3 regions of the Streptomyces tamarix genome follow, and region 1 is predicted to be linked to each of the others. Evidence: riboswitches for the same ligand, from Rfam matches in the RefSeq annotation. Region 1 holds a riboswitch; each other region holds the start of a gene.

What was found. A riboswitch is a leader RNA that binds a small molecule or an ion and turns the genes downstream of it on or off. The one in region 1 is predicted to bind cobalamin.
Region 2: it holds a riboswitch for cobalamin, as region 1 does, so the genes downstream of both, RND61_RS01490 (ribonucleoside-diphosphate reductase subunit alpha) here and cobN (cobaltochelatase subunit CobN) in region 1, are expected to answer to the same signal.
Region 3: it holds a riboswitch for cobalamin, as region 1 does, so the genes downstream of both, RND61_RS15640 (energy-coupling factor ABC transporter permease) here and cobN (cobaltochelatase subunit CobN) in region 1, are expected to answer to the same signal.

The regions. Positions count from the first base shown of each region.
Region 1 is NZ_JAWCTQ010000010.1:155,501-161,434, reverse strand. It holds gene RND61_RS11215 (cobalamin biosynthesis protein CobG) at 1-1,159, opposite strand, end outside; cobalamin riboswitch at 1,182-1,312, shown strand; gene cobN (cobaltochelatase subunit CobN) at 1,349-4,951, shown strand; gene RND61_RS11205 (NAD(P)H-binding protein) at 5,301-5,934, shown strand, end outside.
Region 2 is NZ_JAWCTQ010000001.1:333,773-339,706, forward strand. It holds gene RND61_RS01465 (GntR family transcriptional regulator) at 1-316, shown strand, start outside; gene RND61_RS01470 (DUF3311 domain-containing protein) at 656-919, shown strand; gene mctP (monocarboxylate uptake permease MctP) at 916-2,538, shown strand; gene RND61_RS01480 (hypothetical protein) at 2,677-3,294, shown strand; gene RND61_RS01485 (GNAT family N-acetyltransferase) at 3,314-3,856, shown strand; cobalamin riboswitch at 3,889-4,023, shown strand; gene RND61_RS01490 (ribonucleoside-diphosphate reductase subunit alpha) at 4,169-5,934, shown strand, end outside.
Region 3 is NZ_JAWCTQ010000017.1:3,230-9,163, forward strand. It holds gene RND61_RS15625 (energy-coupling factor ABC transporter ATP-binding protein) at 1-646, opposite strand, end outside; gene cbiQ (cobalt ECF transporter T component CbiQ) at 646-1,392, opposite strand; gene RND61_RS15635 (energy-coupling factor ABC transporter substrate-binding protein) at 1,398-1,787, opposite strand; gene RND61_RS15640 (energy-coupling factor ABC transporter permease) at 1,784-2,476, opposite strand; cobalamin riboswitch at 2,505-2,706, opposite strand; gene RND61_RS15645 (PTS sugar transporter subunit IIA domain-containing protein) at 2,741-3,169, opposite strand; gene dhaL (dihydroxyacetone kinase subunit DhaL) at 3,166-3,768, opposite strand; gene dhaK (dihydroxyacetone kinase subunit DhaK) at 3,774-4,766, opposite strand.

The DNA.
Region 1 (5,934 bases):
CCCAGTCGCCCTGCGGGTGGCCGCAGCGGCGGTCGCAGCCGGACCAGTGCACGGGCAGCCCCCGGACCGCCGCGTCGTCCAGCGGCCGGGCGTCCGCCCGTACGTCGGCCAGGGCCTTGCCGCAGCCGGGCCGCCCCGTGCAGGCGCTCACCGTCAGCCAGGGCGACCCGGGGCGGGTGAGGAACCCGGCCCGGTCCAGCGCCGCGAGCCGCTCCTTCGCCGCCGCGCGGCCGGGCAGGCCCGCCACGACGAACCCGCGCCACGGCGTCACCCGCACCTCGCCCCCGGGCCCCGGCGCCAGGGCCCGGAACTGCTCGGCGGTGATCCGGCCCAGGGGCGCCACGACCGACACGGCACGGTCACCGACCACACCCGGCTCCGGCGGCGCCGCCACCGGCACCGCACCCGGCGAGGCGGCGGAGGTGGCCACCCCCGCACCCGCCAGACACTCCGTCACGGCCGCCTCCAGGGGCCGGTCGTCCGGCAGTTCGGCCACCCGCCAGGCACCCGTGCCGGCCTCCCGGGCAACGGCCAGGAACGCCTCGGCCGCCGCCAGCGCGGCCGACGGTGCGTCGCCTGCGGCCACCCGCCAGGACAGGCCCCCGATCCGTACCAGAGCGCACCCGCCCGGCTCTGCGAGCAACGTCACATCACCGCCCAGCCCGGCCACGTCCCCGCGCCCGTCGTCCACGGCGAACAGGAAGCGTCCCGACAGGGCGGTCGTCCACGTCCGCGCGCACAGCAGCGCGTCCAGCTCCCGCGCCCACGCCTGGGCGTCCCCGTGGGACCGTCCGTCCAGTCCGCAGAGGGGCGACACCACCATGTTCCGCACGCGTTCGTGCGCCGCCGAGGGCAGCAGTCCGGCCTCGCCGAGCAGCTCCGCGAGGGCGAGCCCGCAGTCGTCGGGCAGGCCGCGCAGGTCGAGGTTGCCGCGCGAGGTGACACCGAGCCGGCCGTCGCCCAGCCGCTCCGCGGCCCCGGCCAGCACGGCCACCTGGTGGGCCGTCAGGACGCCGGTGGGCAGCCGCAGCCGGGCGAGTCCGCCGTCGTCCGCCCGGTGCAGCCGCAGCGCGCCGGGGCACGCGTCGGCACGGTCGCGGACACGGTCCCGTATGTGGGATTCGCCCCCGTTCCGGGGCTTTGATGGGCTGGGCGGCATGGCGGCGAGCATACGCGCAGCCTCTACTATGCAGACGGCACAGGGTCCCAGGACCCTAGGGAGGAAGCACGGTGCGAATCCGGCGCGGTCCCGCCACTGTGAGCAGGGCCCCCGGGTCCCGCGAGTCAGGAACTCCCGCCACCCACGACCACCCGGGGCGAGGACACCCCGAGGAAGGCCCGGCACGCCGTGATCCTGCTGCTGTCGCACTCCGACACCGACCTGCTGAGCGCCCGCGCGGCCGGAGGCCCGGTCGAGTACCGGTTCGCCAACCCCGCACGCCTCCCCATCGACGAGCTGCCCGGCCTCCTCGACGGCGCCGACCTCGTCGTCGTACGCCTCCTCGGCGGACTGCGCGCCTGGGAGGAGGGCATCGACCTGCTCCGCGCCCAGGACCGCCCCGTCGTCTTCCTCACCGGCGAACAGGCGCCCGACGCACAGCTCATGGAGGCGTCCACCGTCCCCATCGGCGTCGCCACCGAGGCCCACGCCTACCTCGCCCACGGCGGCCCGGACAACCTGGAGCAGCTCGCCCGGTTCCTGTCCGACACGGTCCTCCTCACCGGCCACGGCTTCGACCCGCCGGCCGCCGCCCCCACCTGGGGCTCCCTGGAGCGCACCCCCCGCACCACCGACGGCCCGACCGTCGCCGTGCTCTACTACCGCGCCCACCACATGAGCGGCAACACCGCCTTCGTCGGCGCCCTGTGCGAAGCCATCGAGGACGCCGGCGGACGCGCCCTCCCCCTGTACGTCGCCTCCCTGCGCGCCCCCGAGCCCGAGCTGCTCGACCGGCTGCGCGGCGCCGACGCCGTCGTCACCACCGTCCTCGCCGCCGGCGGCACCAAGCCCGCCGAGGCCCAGGCCGGCGGGGACGAGGAGGCGTGGGACGCGGGCGCGCTCGCCTCCCTCGACGTGCCCGTCCTCCAGGCGCTGTGCCTCACCGGTTCGCGCGCCGACTGGGAGGGGAACGACGAGGGCCTGTCCCCGCTCGACGCGGCCAGCCAGGTCGCCGTACCCGAGTTCGACGGGCGGCTCATCACCGTCCCGTTCTCCTTCAAGGAGATCGACGAGGACGGCCTGCCCGCGTACGTTCCCGACGCCGAGCGCGCGGCCCGCGTCGCCGGGATCGCCGTCCGCCACGCCCGGCTCCGGCACATCCCCAACGCCGAGAAGCGCCTGGCGCTGGTCCTCTCCGCGTACCCGACGAAGCACTCCCGCATCGGCAACGCCGTCGGCCTCGACACGCCCGCCTCCGCCGTCGCCCTGCTGCGCCGGCTGCGCGAGGAGGGGTACGACTTCGGCGACGAGGACGTGCCGGGCCTCGCGTCCGGCGACGGCGACGAGCTGATCTACGCCCTCATCGAGGCGGGCGGTCACGACCAGGACTGGCTCACCGAGGAGCAACTGGCCCGCAACCCGGTCCGCATCCCGGCCGCCGACTACCGGCGCTGGTTCGCGACGCTGCCGGAGGAGCTGCGCTCGGCCGTCGAGGAGCACTGGGGCCCGCCGCCCGGCGAGATGTTCCTCGACCGGTCCCGCAACCCCGAGGGCGACATCGTCCTCGCCGCGCTGCGCCGGGGGAACCTGCTCGTCCTCATCCAGCCGCCGCGCGGCTTCGGCGAGAACCCGATCGCGATCTACCACGACCCGGACCTGCCGCCGTCCCACCACTACCTGGCCGCCTACCGGTGGATCGCCACACCCGCGTCCGACGGCGGTTTCGGCGCGGACGCCATGGTCCACCTCGGCAAGCACGGCAACCTGGAGTGGCTGCCCGGCAAGAACGCCGGCCTGTCCGCCGCGTGCGGCCCCGACGCGGCCCTCGGCGACCTGCCGCTGATCTACCCGTTCCTCGTCAACGACCCCGGCGAGGGCACCCAGGCCAAGCGCCGCGCCCACGCCACGCTCGTCGACCACCTCGTACCGCCGATGGCCCGCGCCGACTCCTACGGCGACATCGCGCGGCTGGAGCAACTGCTCGACGAGTACGCGCAGATCTCCTCCATGGACCCGGCGAAGCTCCCCGCGATCCGCGCGCAGATCTGGACCCTCATCCAGGCCGCCCGCCTCGACCACGACCTCGGCCTGGAGGACCGGCCCGACGACGACGGGTTCGACGACTTCCTCCTGCACGTCGACGGCTGGCTGTGCGAGGTGAAGGACGCCCAGATCCGCGACGGCCTGCACGTCCTCGGCACCGCCCCGACCGGACCCGAGCGGGTCAACCTGGTCCTGTCCATCCTCCGCGCCCGCCAGATCTGGGGCGGTACGCAGGCGCTGCCCGGGTTGCGCGAGGCGCTCGGCCTGGACGAGTCCGCCGCGACCCGCACCACCGCCGACGAGGCGGAGGCGAAGGCCCGCGCCCTCGTCGAGGCCATGGAGGAGGCCGACTGGGACCCGGCCGCGGTCGCGTCCGTGGCGGAGGGCCACGGCGAACAGGTCGCCGCCGTCCTCGACTTCGCCGCCCGCCAGGTCGTGCCGCGCCTCGCCGCGACGACCGCCGAGCTCGACCACGCGGTGCACGCCCTCAACGGCGGTTTCGTGCCGGCCGGCCCGTCCGGCTCCCCGCTGCGCGGCCTGGTCAACGTCCTGCCGACCGGCCGGAACTTCTACTCCGTCGACCCGAAGGCCGTCCCGTCGCGCCTCGCCTGGGAGACCGGGCAGGCCCTCGCCGACTCCCTCCTGGAGCGGTACCGCGCCGACAACGGCGACTGGCCCACCTCGGTCGGCCTGTCCCTGTGGGGCACCAGCGCGATGCGCACCAGCGGCGACGACGTCGCGGAGGCGCTGGCGCTGCTGGGCGTCCGCCCCGTCTGGGACGACGCCTCGCGCCGCGTCACCGGCCTGGAGCCCATCCCGCTCGCCGAGCTGGGCCGCCCCCGCATCGACGTGACGCTGCGCATCTCCGGTTTCTTCCGCGACGCGTTCCCGCACACGGTCGGGCTGCTGGACGACGCGGTGCGGCTCGTCGCCTCCCTGGACGAACCGGCCGCGGAGAACCACGTCCGCGCCCACGCCCAGGCCGACCTGGCCGTCCACGGCGACGAGCGGCGCGCCACGACCCGCATCTTCGGCTCCCGCCCCGGTACGTACGGCGCGGGCATCCTCCAACTGATCGACTCCCGCGACTGGCGCACCGACGCGGACCTCGCCGAGGTGTACACGGTGTGGGGCGGCTTCGCGTACGGCCGCGGCCTGGACGGGCGGCCCGCGCGCGAGGAGATGGAGACGGCGTACCGGCGGATCGCCGTGGCCGCGAAGAACACGGACACCCGCGAGCACGACATCGCGGACTCCGACGACTACTTCCAGTACCACGGCGGCATGGTCGCCACCGTCCGCGCCCTGCGCGGCACGGCGCCCGAGGCGTACATCGGCGACTCGACCCGCCCCGAGACGGTGCGGACGCGGACGCTGGTCGAGGAGACGTCCCGCGTGTTCCGCGCGCGCGTCGTCAACCCCCGCTGGATCGAGGCGATGCGCCGCCACGGCTACAAGGGCGCCTTCGAGCTGGCGGCGACCGTCGACTACCTCTTCGGGTACGACGCCACGACGGGCGTCGTCGCGGACTGGATGTACGACAGGCTGACCGAGGCGTACGTCCTCGACCCGGAGAACCGCGCCTTCCTCCAGGAGGCCAACCCGTGGGCCCTCCACGGCATCGCGGAGCGACTGCTGGAGGCCGAGTCCCGCGGCATGTGGGCGAAGCCGGACCCGCAGGTGCTGGAGGCGTTGAAGCAGGTGTACCTGGAGACCGAGGGGAACCTGGAGGGCGGGGACGCCGAGTAGCGCCCGGACGTGCCGGCGCACCCCGGGCGGAGGTCTTAGCACGGGGCGCACGGGCCGGGCCGCCGGCACGGGCCGCGCGAGCGGGGCGGACCGCACGGGCCGGGTGGACCGCAAGGTCCGGGTCGACCGCGTAGACGCACAGGCCGCGTAGACGCACAGGCCGCGTAGACGCACAGGCCGCACGGGTCGCGCGGATCACAAGGACCGCGCGGACGCGTGGACCGCACGGAACGCGCGGGCCGGACGGAACGCCCAGATCACGGGAGCCGGGCGGACCGCGCGGATCGTACGGGCCGTCCCGGTGCCGCTCCGGGTGCCGGCGGGCGGCGCGGGACGGAGACTGGTCCGTATGAGCGATGACGTCGTGGCCGTGACCGGGGCCAGTGGACGGGTCGGGCGGCGGGTGGCCGACCGGCTGGGCGCGGCCGGGGTGCCCCTGCGGCTGGTGGGGCGGGACCCCGGGCGGCTGCCGGACGTGCCGGGGGCCGTGAAGGCGCCGCCCGCCGCGTACGGGGACGGGGAGGCGATGCGGGCCGCGCTGGACGGGGCCGACACGCTGTTCCTGGTGTCGGCGCACGAGAGCCCGGGCCGCGTGGCGGAGCACCGCACGGCCGTCGACGCGGCCGTGGCGGCGGGGGTCGGGCGGATCGTGTACCTGTCGTTCCAGGGCGCCGCGCCCGACGCGACCTTCACCTTCGCGCGCGACCACTGGCACACGGAGCAGTACGTCCGCGCCCACGAGGGCCTGGCGCACACGTTCCTCCGCGACAACTGGTACCTCGCGGGCATCCCCGCGATGACCGGCGGGGACGGCGTCATCCGCGGCCCGGCGGGGAACGGCAGGGTCGCCGCCGTCGCGCACGAGGACGTCGCCGACGTGGCCGCGGCGGTCCTGCTCGCCCGCGACGGGCGGCACGACGGCGCCGCGTACGACGTGACGGGCGGTGAGGCGTTCACCCTCGCCGAAGCGGCCGAGGAGATGT
Region 2 (5,934 bases), on a different contig from region 1:
GGCCATCGAGACGACGCACCTGTCGGCCAAGCGCTTCCCGGCGCTGCGCCGCTCCCTGGCGAAGTACACGTCCCTCTACACGGCGCTCTCCGAGGTGTACGACGTGCGGCTGGCCGAGGCCGAGGAGACCATCGAGACCTCCCTGGCCACCCCGCGCGAGGCGGGGCTGCTCGGTACGGACGTGGGCCTGCCGATGCTGATGCTGTCCCGCCACTCCGTCGACGAGAACGGCGCCCCCGTGGAGTGGGTCCGTTCGGTGTACCGGGGCGACCGCTACAAGTTCGTGGCGCGCCTCAAGCGGCCCACCTCCGAGTAGCGGCCCGGCCCCCCCGGGGCCGGAGGACCGCGCGGACGTACGGCGGCCGGGCCCGGCACCCCGGCGCGGTCGCCCCGTCCTCCGGGACCCCGTCCTCCGGGACCCCGTCCTCCGGAACCCCGGCGGCCGGGCGGGCGGCACGCCGGGCTGACACCCCCCCACCGCGCACGCCCGCCTCCCGTCTCCCGCCGCCCGCGCCGCGCCCGCCGCCCTCCCCCGGCCCTCGCCGGACCCGCCGGGTCACCGCAGTCACACCGTTATCGAGTGACGGGTTCCCTGCGGCCTGGCCGTCCCCTAGATTCACCGCATATTCGGCTGATCATGAGGGGACCGTTCGCCATGTCCGAGGTGACACAAGAGAAACAACCGGTGGTCACTCCCGTCCGGGTGGTGATCGCGCTCTGTCTGATCGCTCCGTTCGTCGCGATGCTCTGGGTGGGTTCCTACTCCCGGACGGAGCCCACGCTCATCGGCATCCCGTTCTTCTACTGGTACCAGATGCTGTGGGTCGTGCTGTCGACCGCGCTGACGATGGTCGCGTACCAGTTGTGGCACCGCGAGCAGCGCGCCCGCGCCTCCCGGAACGGGGGTGGGGAGCGATGAAGGACGGTGTCAACGGCGTCGCGCTCGCCGTCTTCGTCTTCTTCTTCCTGCTCGTCACGGTCCTCGGCTTCATGGCCGCCCGCTGGCGCAGGGCGGAGAACGAGAACAGCCTGGACGAGTGGGGCCTGGGCGGTCGCTCGTTCGGCACGTGGGTCACCTGGTTCCTGCTCGGCGGCGACCTGTACACGGCGTACACCTTCGTCGCCGTCCCGGCCGCGATCTACGCGGCGGGCGCGGCCGGCTTCTTCGCCGTGCCGTACACGATCCTCGTCTACCCGCTGATCTTCACCTTCCTGCCCCGCCTGTGGTCGGTGTCGCACAAGCACGGGTACGTCACCACCTCCGACTTCGTGCGCGGGCGCTTCGGCTCCAAGGGCCTGTCGCTGGCGGTCGCCCTCACCGGCATCCTCGCCACGATGCCGTATATCGCGCTCCAGCTCGTCGGCATCCAGGCCGTGCTGGACGTCATGGGCCTCGGCGGCGGCGAGTCGACGCACTGGTTCATCAAGGACCTGCCGCTGCTCCTCGCCTTCGGCGTGCTCGCGGCGTACACGTACTCCTCCGGGCTGCGCGCCCCCGCGCTGATCGCGTTCGTCAAGGACACGCTGATCTACCTGGTCATCGCGGTCGCCATCATCTACATCCCCATCAAGCTGGGCGGGTTCGACGCGATCTTCGGCGCCGCCGGCGACGCCTTCGCGCAGGTCAACCCGGCGACCGACAAGCCGCGCGGCGCGCTCGTGCCGGGCGAGGGGGCCCAGTGGACGTACGCCACGCTGGCGCTCGGCTCGGCGCTGGCGCTGTTCATGTACCCGCACTCGATCACGGCCACCCTGTCGTCCGGCAGCCGTGACGTGATCCGCCGCAACACGACGATCCTGCCGCTGTACTCGCTGATGCTCGGCCTGCTCGCGCTCCTCGGGTTCATGGCGATCGCCGCCGGCATCAAGGTGCAGAACGGCCAGTTGGCCATCCCCCAGTTGTTCGAGGACATGTTCCCGGACTGGTTCACGGGCGTGGCCTTCGCCGCGATCGGCATCGGCGCGCTCGTCCCGGCCGCCATCATGTCCATCGCCGCGGCGAACCTCTTCACCCGCAACATCTACAAGGACTTCCTGAAGCCGGACGCCACCCCGGAGCAGGAGACCAAGGTGTCCAAGCTGGTGTCGCTGCTGGTGAAGGTGGGCGCCCTCGCCTTCGTCCTGACGATGGACAAGACGGTCGCCATCAACTTCCAGCTCCTGGGCGGCATCTGGATCCTCCAGACCTTCCCCGCGCTGGTCATCGGCCTGTTCACCCGCTGGTTCCACCGCTGGGCGCTGCTGGGCGGCTGGGCGGTCGGCATGGTGTACGGCACGTGGACCGCGTACAACGTGGCGAGCCCCACGCAGAAGCACTTCGGCGGCTCGTCGGCGGAGATCCCCGGCATCGGCGAGATCGGCTACATCGGCCTCACCGCGTTCGTGCTGAACCTGCTGGTCACGGTCGTCCTCACGTTCGTGCTGCGGGCGGTGAAGGCCCCGGAGGGCGTCGACGAGACGACGGCGTCCGACTACACCGCCGACTCCGGCGACCCCGGGGTCAGCCCCGAACTGCCCAAGGTGGGAACCGGCCACTGACCCCCCGGCCCGCCGCGCCCGGAGGCCCCGCCCTCCCCACCCGCGCGGCCCGGCGGCCCCCAAGGGCCCCGCACCGCCCCGCCGGGGTGGTGCGGGGCCCCTCACGTTCCGCGGGGCGGGGTGGGCGAGGATGGGCGCATGAGACGCCGCCCCGCGCCCCCTCCGGCCGCCCTGGCCCTGCTGCTCCTCCTCGCCGCCTGCGGCACGCGGACGGCCGGTGCGGACGTGCCCGACCGGGCCGGACTGGAGGCCCGCGCCGCCGCCCTGCAGACCCGGCCCGAGCACGTGTACGTGACGGAGGCGGACGGCTTCGACCTGGCCGAGCAGTCCGTGGGCGTCCTCGGCGACGACGGCTTCTCCGCCACGTACGTCTCCCCGGGCGGCGGCGCGATCACCCTCGCCGTCGAGCGCGGCGGGGTCGACGCGGCGAGCTGCGCGGAGCTCCCCGCGGTTTCGGCCACCGGCCCCGCCGGCACCCCCTGCGAGAAGGACGGCGCGGGCTGGTACCGCGCCTCGGACGGCGCCCACGCGTACGTGCGCGCCGAGAACGGGCTGCGCGTCCGGGTCAGCGCCGACCGCTCCGTCGACCGCGACACGTTGCGCGGCGCCGCCGAGCGGGCGCACCGCGCCTCCGACGAGGAGCTGGACGCGGTCCTGCCCGAGCTCCGGCCCGGCGCCGGGGAGCCCGTCGAACGCGGCGACCTGCCGCCCGTGGGCGACGGGGCGCCCCGAAACGACGTGGGCGCGAGCGGCTGATCCCGCCACACTGGGGCCCATGGACGCCACTTGGACCCCACCCGCCGCACCGAGCACCACCGACTTCGCCATCCGCCCCGTACGCCCCGCCGAGCACCGCGCCCTGGGCGAGATCAGCGCCCGCGCCTACCTCGACGGCGGGCTGCTCCAGTACGGGGCCGACGACCCCTACCTCGACCTGCTGCGCGACGTGCCGCGCCGGGCCGCCGAGGCCGAGGTGCTCGTCGCCGTCGACCCGGACGGCACGCTCCTGGGCGGCGTGACGTTCGTCCCGTCCGACGGCAGCCCGTGGGCGGACATCGCGGGACCGGACGAGGCCGAGTTCCGGGTGCTCGCCGTGTCCGGCGCGGCGCGCGGACGGGGCGTGGGCGAGGCGCTCGTACGGGCGTGCGCCGACCGGGCACGCGCCGTCGACGGCTGCGCGCGGCTCGTCCTGTCGGTCGTCCCGCAGGCCCGCGGCGCCCGGCGGCTGTACGACCGGATGGGCTTCGCCAGGGCCCCGCAGCGGGACTGGGAGCCCCTGCCCGGTCTGCCCCTCCTCGCGTACGAGCTGACACTCTGACACAACATGTGGGGGGTGCCGTATCCCGCGCCCCCCACATGTATGCTCGTGCTCGCTGTCGTAGCAGGGGAATCCGGTGCGAGTCCGGAACTGTCCCGCAACGGTGTACCGGTGTGCCCTTCGCGTACCCCACAAGTCCGACGACCTGCCGACAGCGCACCCGGACCGTCCGGCCCGGGTGCCCAGACGTCCGGGCCTCGCGGAGTGGGCCGGCGGACGCGGTCACGCACGCCCCCGTGCCCAAGGGCGGGGTGCGCCCGCTTCCCGCCTCCCCGCCGTGCGGCCCCGAGCCGAGCGAGGGAGAGCCCCCACGTGACCATCGCGCCAGCGGATCCGGCCTCAGCCACCGAAGCCGACGCTCCCGGGACCGCGTTGCTGCGGACCCTGACCGACCTCACCGCGGACCTTCCCGACACCGACCCCGGCCGGGTCGCCGCCGCCGCCCTGCGCGGCCGGCACGCCGGGTCGGACGAGGCCGAACTCCGGGAGCTCGCCACCGAGGCGGCGGCCGGCCTGATCGCCGAGGACCCGGCGTACTCCAGGCTCGCCGCCCGGCTGCTGGCCCGCGCGATCACCGACGAGGCCGCCGGCCAGGGAGCGGTGGCGTTCTCCGCGTCGGTCGCCGTCGGCCACCGCGAAGGGCTCATCGCCGACCGGACCGCCGACTTCGTCGCCCGCCACGCCGACCGGCTCGACGCGGTGATCGACCCGGCGGCCGACGACCGCTTCGGCTACTTCGGGCTGCGCACCCTGTACTCCCGCTACCTGCTGCGCCACCCGATCACCCGCAAGGTCGTCGAGACCCCGCAGCAGTTCCTGCTCCGCGTCGCCTGCGGACTGGCGGAGGACGGCACCGCGCGCGCCCTCGGCGAGGTCGAGGCGCTGTACGGGCTGATGAGCCGGCTCGACTACCTGCCCTCCTCCCCCACCCTGTTCAACTCGGGCACCCGCCACCCCCAGATGTCCTCCTGCTACCTGCTGGACTCCCCCCAGGACGAGCTGGACTCCATCTACGACCGCTACCACCAGGTGGCGCGGCTGTCGAAGCACGCGGGCGGCATCGGCCTGTCGTACTCCCGCATCCGCGCCCGCGGTTCGCTGATCCGCGGCACCAACGGCCACTCCAACGGCATCGTCCCGTTCCTGAAGACGCTCGACGCGTCGGTCGCCGCCGTCAACCAGGGTGGTCGCCGCAAGGGCGCCGCCGCGGTCTACCTGGAGACCTGGCACGCCGACATCGAGGAGTTCCTGGAGCTCCGCGACAACACCGGCGAGGACGCCCGCCGCACCCACAACCTGAACCTGGCGCACTGGATCCCGGACGAGTTCATGCGCCGCGTCAACGCCGACGCCCCGTGGTCGCTGTTCTCCCCGTCGGACGTGCCCGAGTTGGTCGACCTGTGGGGCGAGGAGTTCGACGCCGCGTACCGGGCCGCCGAGGCGAAGGGCCTGGCCCGCAAGACGATGCCGGCCCGCGACCTGTACGGCCGGATGATGCGGACCCTCGCGCAGACCGGCAACGGCTGGATGACGTTCAAGGACGCCGCGAACCGCACCGCCAACCAGACCGCCGAGCCGGGCCACACGGTCCACTCCTCGAACCTGTGCACCGAGATCCTGGAGGTCACGGACGACGGGGAGACCGCGGTCTGCAACCTGGGCTCGGTGAACCTGGGCGCGTTCGTCGCCGGCGACGGCATCGACTGGGAGCGGCTGGACGAGACGGTCCGCACCGCGGTGACGTTCCTCGACCGGGTCGTCGACATCAACTTCTACCCGACCGAGCAGGCCGGCCGGTCCAACGCCCGCTGGCGCCCGGTGGGCCTGGGCGCGATGGGCCTCCAGGACGTCTTCTTCAAGCTGCGGTTGCCGTTCGACTCGCCCGAGGCGCGCGCCCTGTCCACGCGGATCGCCGAGCGGATCATGCTCGCCGCGTACGAGGCGTCCGCCGACCTGGCCGAGCGCAGCGGCCCGCTGCCCGCCTGGGACAAGACCCGCACGGCGCGCGGCGTGCTGCACCCCGACCACTACGACGTGGAGCTGACCTGGCCGGAGCGGTGGGCGGCGCTGCGCGAGCG
Region 3 (5,934 bases), on a different contig from region 1:
TGAGCACCGCCGCGTCGTCCGCCCACCGCAGCGCCAGGTCCACGTCGTGCGTGGCCATCACCACCGTCGTCCCCGACCCCCGCAACCCGTCCAGCGCCGCCAGCAGCCGCTCCTGCCCGTGCGGGTCGAGCCCCGCCGTCGGCTCGTCCAGGATCAGCACCCGGGGCCGCATCGCCACGGCGCCCGCGATGGCCGCCCGCTTCCGCTGCCCGTACGACAGCAGGTGCGTCGGCCGGTCCTCCAGGGCCGTGATGTCCAGCGCCTCCAGCGCCGCCCGCACCCGGGCCCGCACCTCGCCCTCCGGCAGCCCCAGGTTCATCGGCCCGAACGACACGTCCTGCCCCACCGACGCCGCGAACAACTGGTCGTCCGGGTCCTGCACCACCAGTTGCACCGTCGTGCGCAGCCTGGTGAGGCCCTTCCGGTCGTACGCCACGTCCTCACCGGCGACCCGCAGGCGTCCGCTTCGGCACCGCAGCCCGCCGCTGAGCAGCCGCAGCAGCGTCGTCTTGCCGCTTCCGTTGCGGCCCAGCACGGCCAGCGACCGCCCCTCCGGCACGGCGAAGTCGATCCCGGACAGCACGGCGGGACCGTCCTCGTAGGCGAACCCCGCCCCGACCAGCTCGACCACGGCGGGTCCCGGCATCACAGCCACCTCTCCAGTACCAGGGTGAGGGCGACCACCGCCGCCAGCAGCGCCGCCGTCGCGGCGAGGAAACGCCGGTCCACCCGCGCGTCGGGCACCAGCACCCGCAGCGTGCCGTCGTAACCGCGCCCCGCGAGCCCCGTCTGCAACCGCGCCGCCCGGTCGAAGGCCCGCACGAACGCCGTCGCGGCCAGCCCCGCCACCGACCGCCACGCCGCCGCGCGGCCCGCCAGCCCGAGCCGCGCCGCCTGCGCCTGCCGGATCCGCGCCACCGCGTCCAGCAGCAGGAAGCCGATCCGGTACATCACCAGCGCGACGTCCACCACCGGCGCCGGCACCCCGGCCCGCACGAGCCGGGGCAGCACGTCCGACACGGGCGTGGTGAACGCGAACAGCAGCAGCCCCAGCGACGCCGCCGACGTGCGCAGCAACACCTGGCCGGCGTGCACCGGGCCTCCCGGCGCCAGCGCCACGAACCCGGCCGGACCGCCGACCTGGAACAGCAGCGGCACGGCGCCCGTCACGCAGAACCCGAGCGGCAGCCGCCACGCCCGCCACAGCCGGCGCGGCGCCACCCCGGCCGGGCCCAGCAGCACCGCCACCGCCACCGCCATGACCAAGGCCGCGCCCGGCCACGGCGGCAGGGACACCGCGCACCCCGTCAACCCGAAGCCCAGCACGGCCTTCTCGGCCGGATGGCGGCGGCGCCAGCGACTGCCGTGCGCCACCACGTCGATGGGCAGCACCCGCGCTACTCCCCGGACGCCGCGGGCCCGTCGGCCCGGGCGCCGGCCGCGGCACCGCCCCCGCCCCCGGCACCGGCGGAGGCACCGGCCCGGGCCCGCTCCGCGCCCTGCCGCCGGCCGCGCCGCAGCCCGAAGTAGTACGCCAGCACCCCCGCACCGAGCGCCGCCTGCAGGGAGAACAGCGCCGACTCGACCTCCCCGGACGGCGGTTCGTACAGCGGGGTGAACCACGGCTCGTAGTCCGGGGCGTTCTCCGTGATCGCCGTCTCCGCCTGCGCGTCGGCGCCCGCGAACGGCTCCTCCTCGCCCTCGCCGAGACCCAGCGCCAGCGGCAGCACCGCCAGCGCCGCGACCACCAGCAGGATCAGGGCGTTGATCCTCGCGTCACGGCTCATCGGACCGTCGTCCCCTTCGTCGCGCCCGCCGCCGGGAGCACCCCGAGCCGCGCCAACTCGCCCTTGCTGGACTGCCGCAGCAGCCGCATCACCAGGACCGTCAACAGGCCCTCGCTGACCGCGAGCGGCACCTGCGTCACCGCGAAGATCCCCCCGAACTTCGCGAGCGCCCCCGCGAAGCCGCTGCCCGGGTCGGGGAACGCCAGCGCCAGCTGCACGCTCGTCACGCAGTACGTGGACAGGTCCGCGACGAACGCGCCGGAGAACACGGCTCCCATCAGCGGCACACCGGACCGGCGCAGCAGCCGGTACGTCCCGTACCCGGCCCACGGGCCGACGACCGCCATGGAGAAGGCGTTCGCGCCGAGCGTCGTGAGCCCGCCGTGCGCCAGCAGCAGCGCCTGGAACAGCAGGGTGATCGTGCCGAGCACCGCCATGACCGGCGGCCGGAACAGGATGGCGCCCAGCCCCGTACCGGTGGGGTGGGAGCAGCTGCCCGTCACGGACGGGATCTTCAACGCGGACAGGACGAACGTGAACGCCCCCGCCGCGCCGAGCAGCAGCGTCGAATCGGGGTTGGCCCTGACCTCCCGGGTCAGGGCCCGGACACCGTGGACGACGAACGGGGCGGCCGCCACCGTCCAGGCGACCGCGTGCTCCCGGGGCAGGAACCCCTCGGCTATGTGCATGTGGGAAGACCCTCTCCAGCACCTCGTGGATGGACAACGCGCCTTGGCCGGTCTCCTGGCTGACGGGTCGTACCGCCTCGGCTCCGCCTTCCCGGACGCCGCGGTCTCCCGCGGCGGTCCAGTGGCTTCCCCGCCTTCGCGGGGGGTGGAGCCGGACTTCCCGATCACAGTGGCGAGGGCCGCACCGGTTTCACACCGGTTTCCCGTACACCAAGGCCCTGCGACAGTAGTGCGTTGTCCTGCCCCCTCACAACCGCGTCCCGGTCACGCCTTGCGGTACTGGTACGCCTCTGAGGCCGCGGCCTCCACCGCTTCGAGTCCGCCGCCCGCCGCCGCGGTGACCACGGCCGCGACCGCGCCCTCCACGAGCGGCGCGTCCACCAGTCGCGTCCCCTCCGGCAGCTCGTCGCCCTCGGCGAGCAGCGCCTTCACCGTCAGGACGGCGCTGCCCAGGTCCACGAGCACCGCCACGCCGGCGCCCCGGTCCACCTCGTGCGCCGCCCGGGCGATCAGCTCCGCGTCGGTGCCGAGCCCGCCGTCCGGACCGCCGCCCGCCGCCGCCACCGGCACCCCGGCCGCCCCACCGGCCAGGCCGCGCGCCAACTCCACGACGGCCGCGGCGACCTGGGCGCTGTGCGAGACGAGGACGATCCCGACCGGCCCGCCCGCTTTCGCCGTGCCCGCCCCGGTCACGCGGCCACCTCCTCGAGCGCCGCGAACAGCAGTGCCGACGAGGTGGCACCCGGGTCCTGGTGACCGACCGACCGCTCCCCGAGGTAGCTGGCCCGCCCCTTGCGGGCGAGCATCGGCACGGTCGCCGCCGCGCCCTCGGCGGCGGCCCGCGCGGCCACCGCGAAGTCGCCGCCCCGCCCGAGCGCGTCGACACCGGGCTCCAGCGCGTCCAGCATCGTCTTGTCCCCGGCCGCCGCCCCGCCGAGCTGAGCCACCGCCGCGACGCCCGCGCCGAGCGCCTCGGCGAGGGCCTGCGGCGTCACCTCGGCGGCGTCGCCCAGCGCCTTGCCCGCGCGGCGCAGCAGCGTCCCGTACAGCGGGCCGGACGCCCCGCCGACCGTCGAGACCAGCCGCCGCCCCGCGACCAGCAGCACCGCGCCCGGCGTGGGCTGCGGCTCCGCCTCCAGCGCCGCCGTCACCGCCGCGAAGCCGCGCCGCATGTTCGCCCCGTGATCGGCGTCGCCGATCGTGGAGTCCAGGTCGGTGAGGCGGTCGGCCTCCCGGTCCACGGCCGCCGCGGCGGCGGCCATCCACCGCTGGAAGAACCCGGCGTCCAACACGGCGCTCACCGCCCCCACCGCAGCGCCGGAGTCTGCACGGGCGCGTCCCACAGCCGCAGCAGCTCCTCGTCGGCCTGACACACCGTCACCGATGCGCCCGCCATGTCCAACGACGTCACGTAGTTCCCGATGAGCGTCCGCGCCACGGGCACCCCGCGCTCCCCGAGGACCCGGTGCACCTCGGCCCCGAAGCCGTACAGCTCCAGCAGCGGAGTCCCGCCCATCCCGTTGACCAGCAGTATCACCGGCCCGGACGGGTCCAGGTCGTCGAGTACGGCGTCCACGGCGGCGTCGGCGATCTCCCGCGCCGTCATCATCGGCCGCCGCTCCCGCCCCGGCTCGCCGTGGATGCCGACGCCCCACTCCAGTTCGCCGGGCGGCAGGTCGAACGTGGGGCCGCCCTTCGCGGGCGTACTGCACGCGCTCAGCGCCACCGCGAAGCTCCGCGACGCGGCGTTCACCCGCCGGGCGACCGCCTCGACCCGCTCCAGCGGCGCGCCCTCGTCGGCCGCCGCCCCCGCGATCTTCTCCACGAACAGCGTCGCCCCGGTCCCGCGCCGCCCGGCCGTGTGCAGGCCGTCCGGCACGGCCACGTCGTCGTCGACGAGGACCTTGGCGACCTGGACGCCCTCGTCCTCGGCGAGTTCCGCCGCCATGTCGAAGTTCAGTACGTCACCGGTGTAGTTCTTCACGACGAACAGCACCCCCGCGCCGCTGTCCACCGCGGCCGCGGCCCGCACCATCTGGTCCGGGACGGGCGAGGTGAAGACCTCTCCCGGACAGGCCGCGGAGAGCATCCCGGGCCCCACGAACCCGGCGTGCAACGGCTCGTGCCCCGACCCGCCCCCCGAGACGAGCGCCACCTTCCCGGCCACGGGCGCGTCCCGCCGCACCACGATCCGGTTCTCGACGTCCACGGTGAGCTCCGGATGCGCGGCCGCGAACCCCCGCAGGGCGTCGGCGACCACGGTCTCGGGCACATTGATCAGCATTTTCAACGGTGCCTCCCGGCAAGGTTGTCTCGTAGGGGAGCGGGCGTGTCCTCACAGCCCGGGGGCTGCTCCGCGAGAGGCGGGTCCTGGCGGTCCACGGCCCTCGGGGGCGGGTCCCCGGCGGGGCTGGTCCGACTCTATGCCGAGTCGCCTGACATGGCATCAAGTAAAGGGGCGGGAGCGCCGGTCCGTTCGAAGCACCGCGTCGAGCGGGGGCGCACCGTACGAAGGGTCCTTCCGGTCACGGACCCGCCGGGCGGCCGCAAGGCGGCCGTCCGTCCCGCACGCCCTCCTCGGGGCGCGTGGAGGCGGGCACGCCCACGGGAGGTGAGCCCCCGGTGGCGCGACGGGCCGGCCGCCGGACGCGGGGAGGCCCGGCAACGGCCGGGGGCGGCCGGGCGGTTCGGGCGCGGCGGGACGGACGCGGTGGCACCGGAGGACCGCCGCTCGGGGACGACCCGCGCGAAGGGCCGCGGTTCCGAGAGGACCGGGGCGCGGCGGGCCCCGGGGGTTCCGGAGGGGCGCCGGGCGCCCCGGCCGACGGTTCCCCCGCGGGCGCGTCCGCGTGAAGGACGGCGGCACGGCCTCCGTGTGGACGGCCCGGTGTGCTCTCACGGTCACCCGCCACCGGCCGGGCCGGACAACCGGCGCCCCGGAGCGCGCACGCGGGACTTCAGAGCGCGCACGCGGTGCCCCCGGAGCGCGTCGCGCGCCGCGGGGACACCGCCGCGCCGGGGTGAGGACGCAGAGCGCCGCGCGCACCGCCCCGTGCGGCCGGTCCCGGGCCCCGCGCGACCGGTCGCGGTCGGTTCCGGCGCGGGAGCGGAGGCCCACGCCGTCGGCAGGGGGAGCCAGGACCCCGGCCGCCGGCTCCGGCCGGGCGGACCGCGCCCTCGACGCCGGTCGTACGCCTCCCGCCCCGCCCTCCCCGCTGCGACCGGCGACCCGGCCGCCCCGCGCGCCCTCCCCTCCTCCGGACCGGCCGTGCCCGCCCTCCAGGGTTCCCGGCGCCCGCGCCGCGTCCTCGCCCCGCGCGGCCTTCCGGTGAGGTCGCGGTGGCGACACGGCGCCCCGCCCCCGGTGTCCCGCCACGTCCGGCGCCCCGCCTCCGGCGTCCCGGCGCGCCCGCCACCACGGCGGCGGTGCCCGGCGGGACCGGGGGCGGACGGCGGGG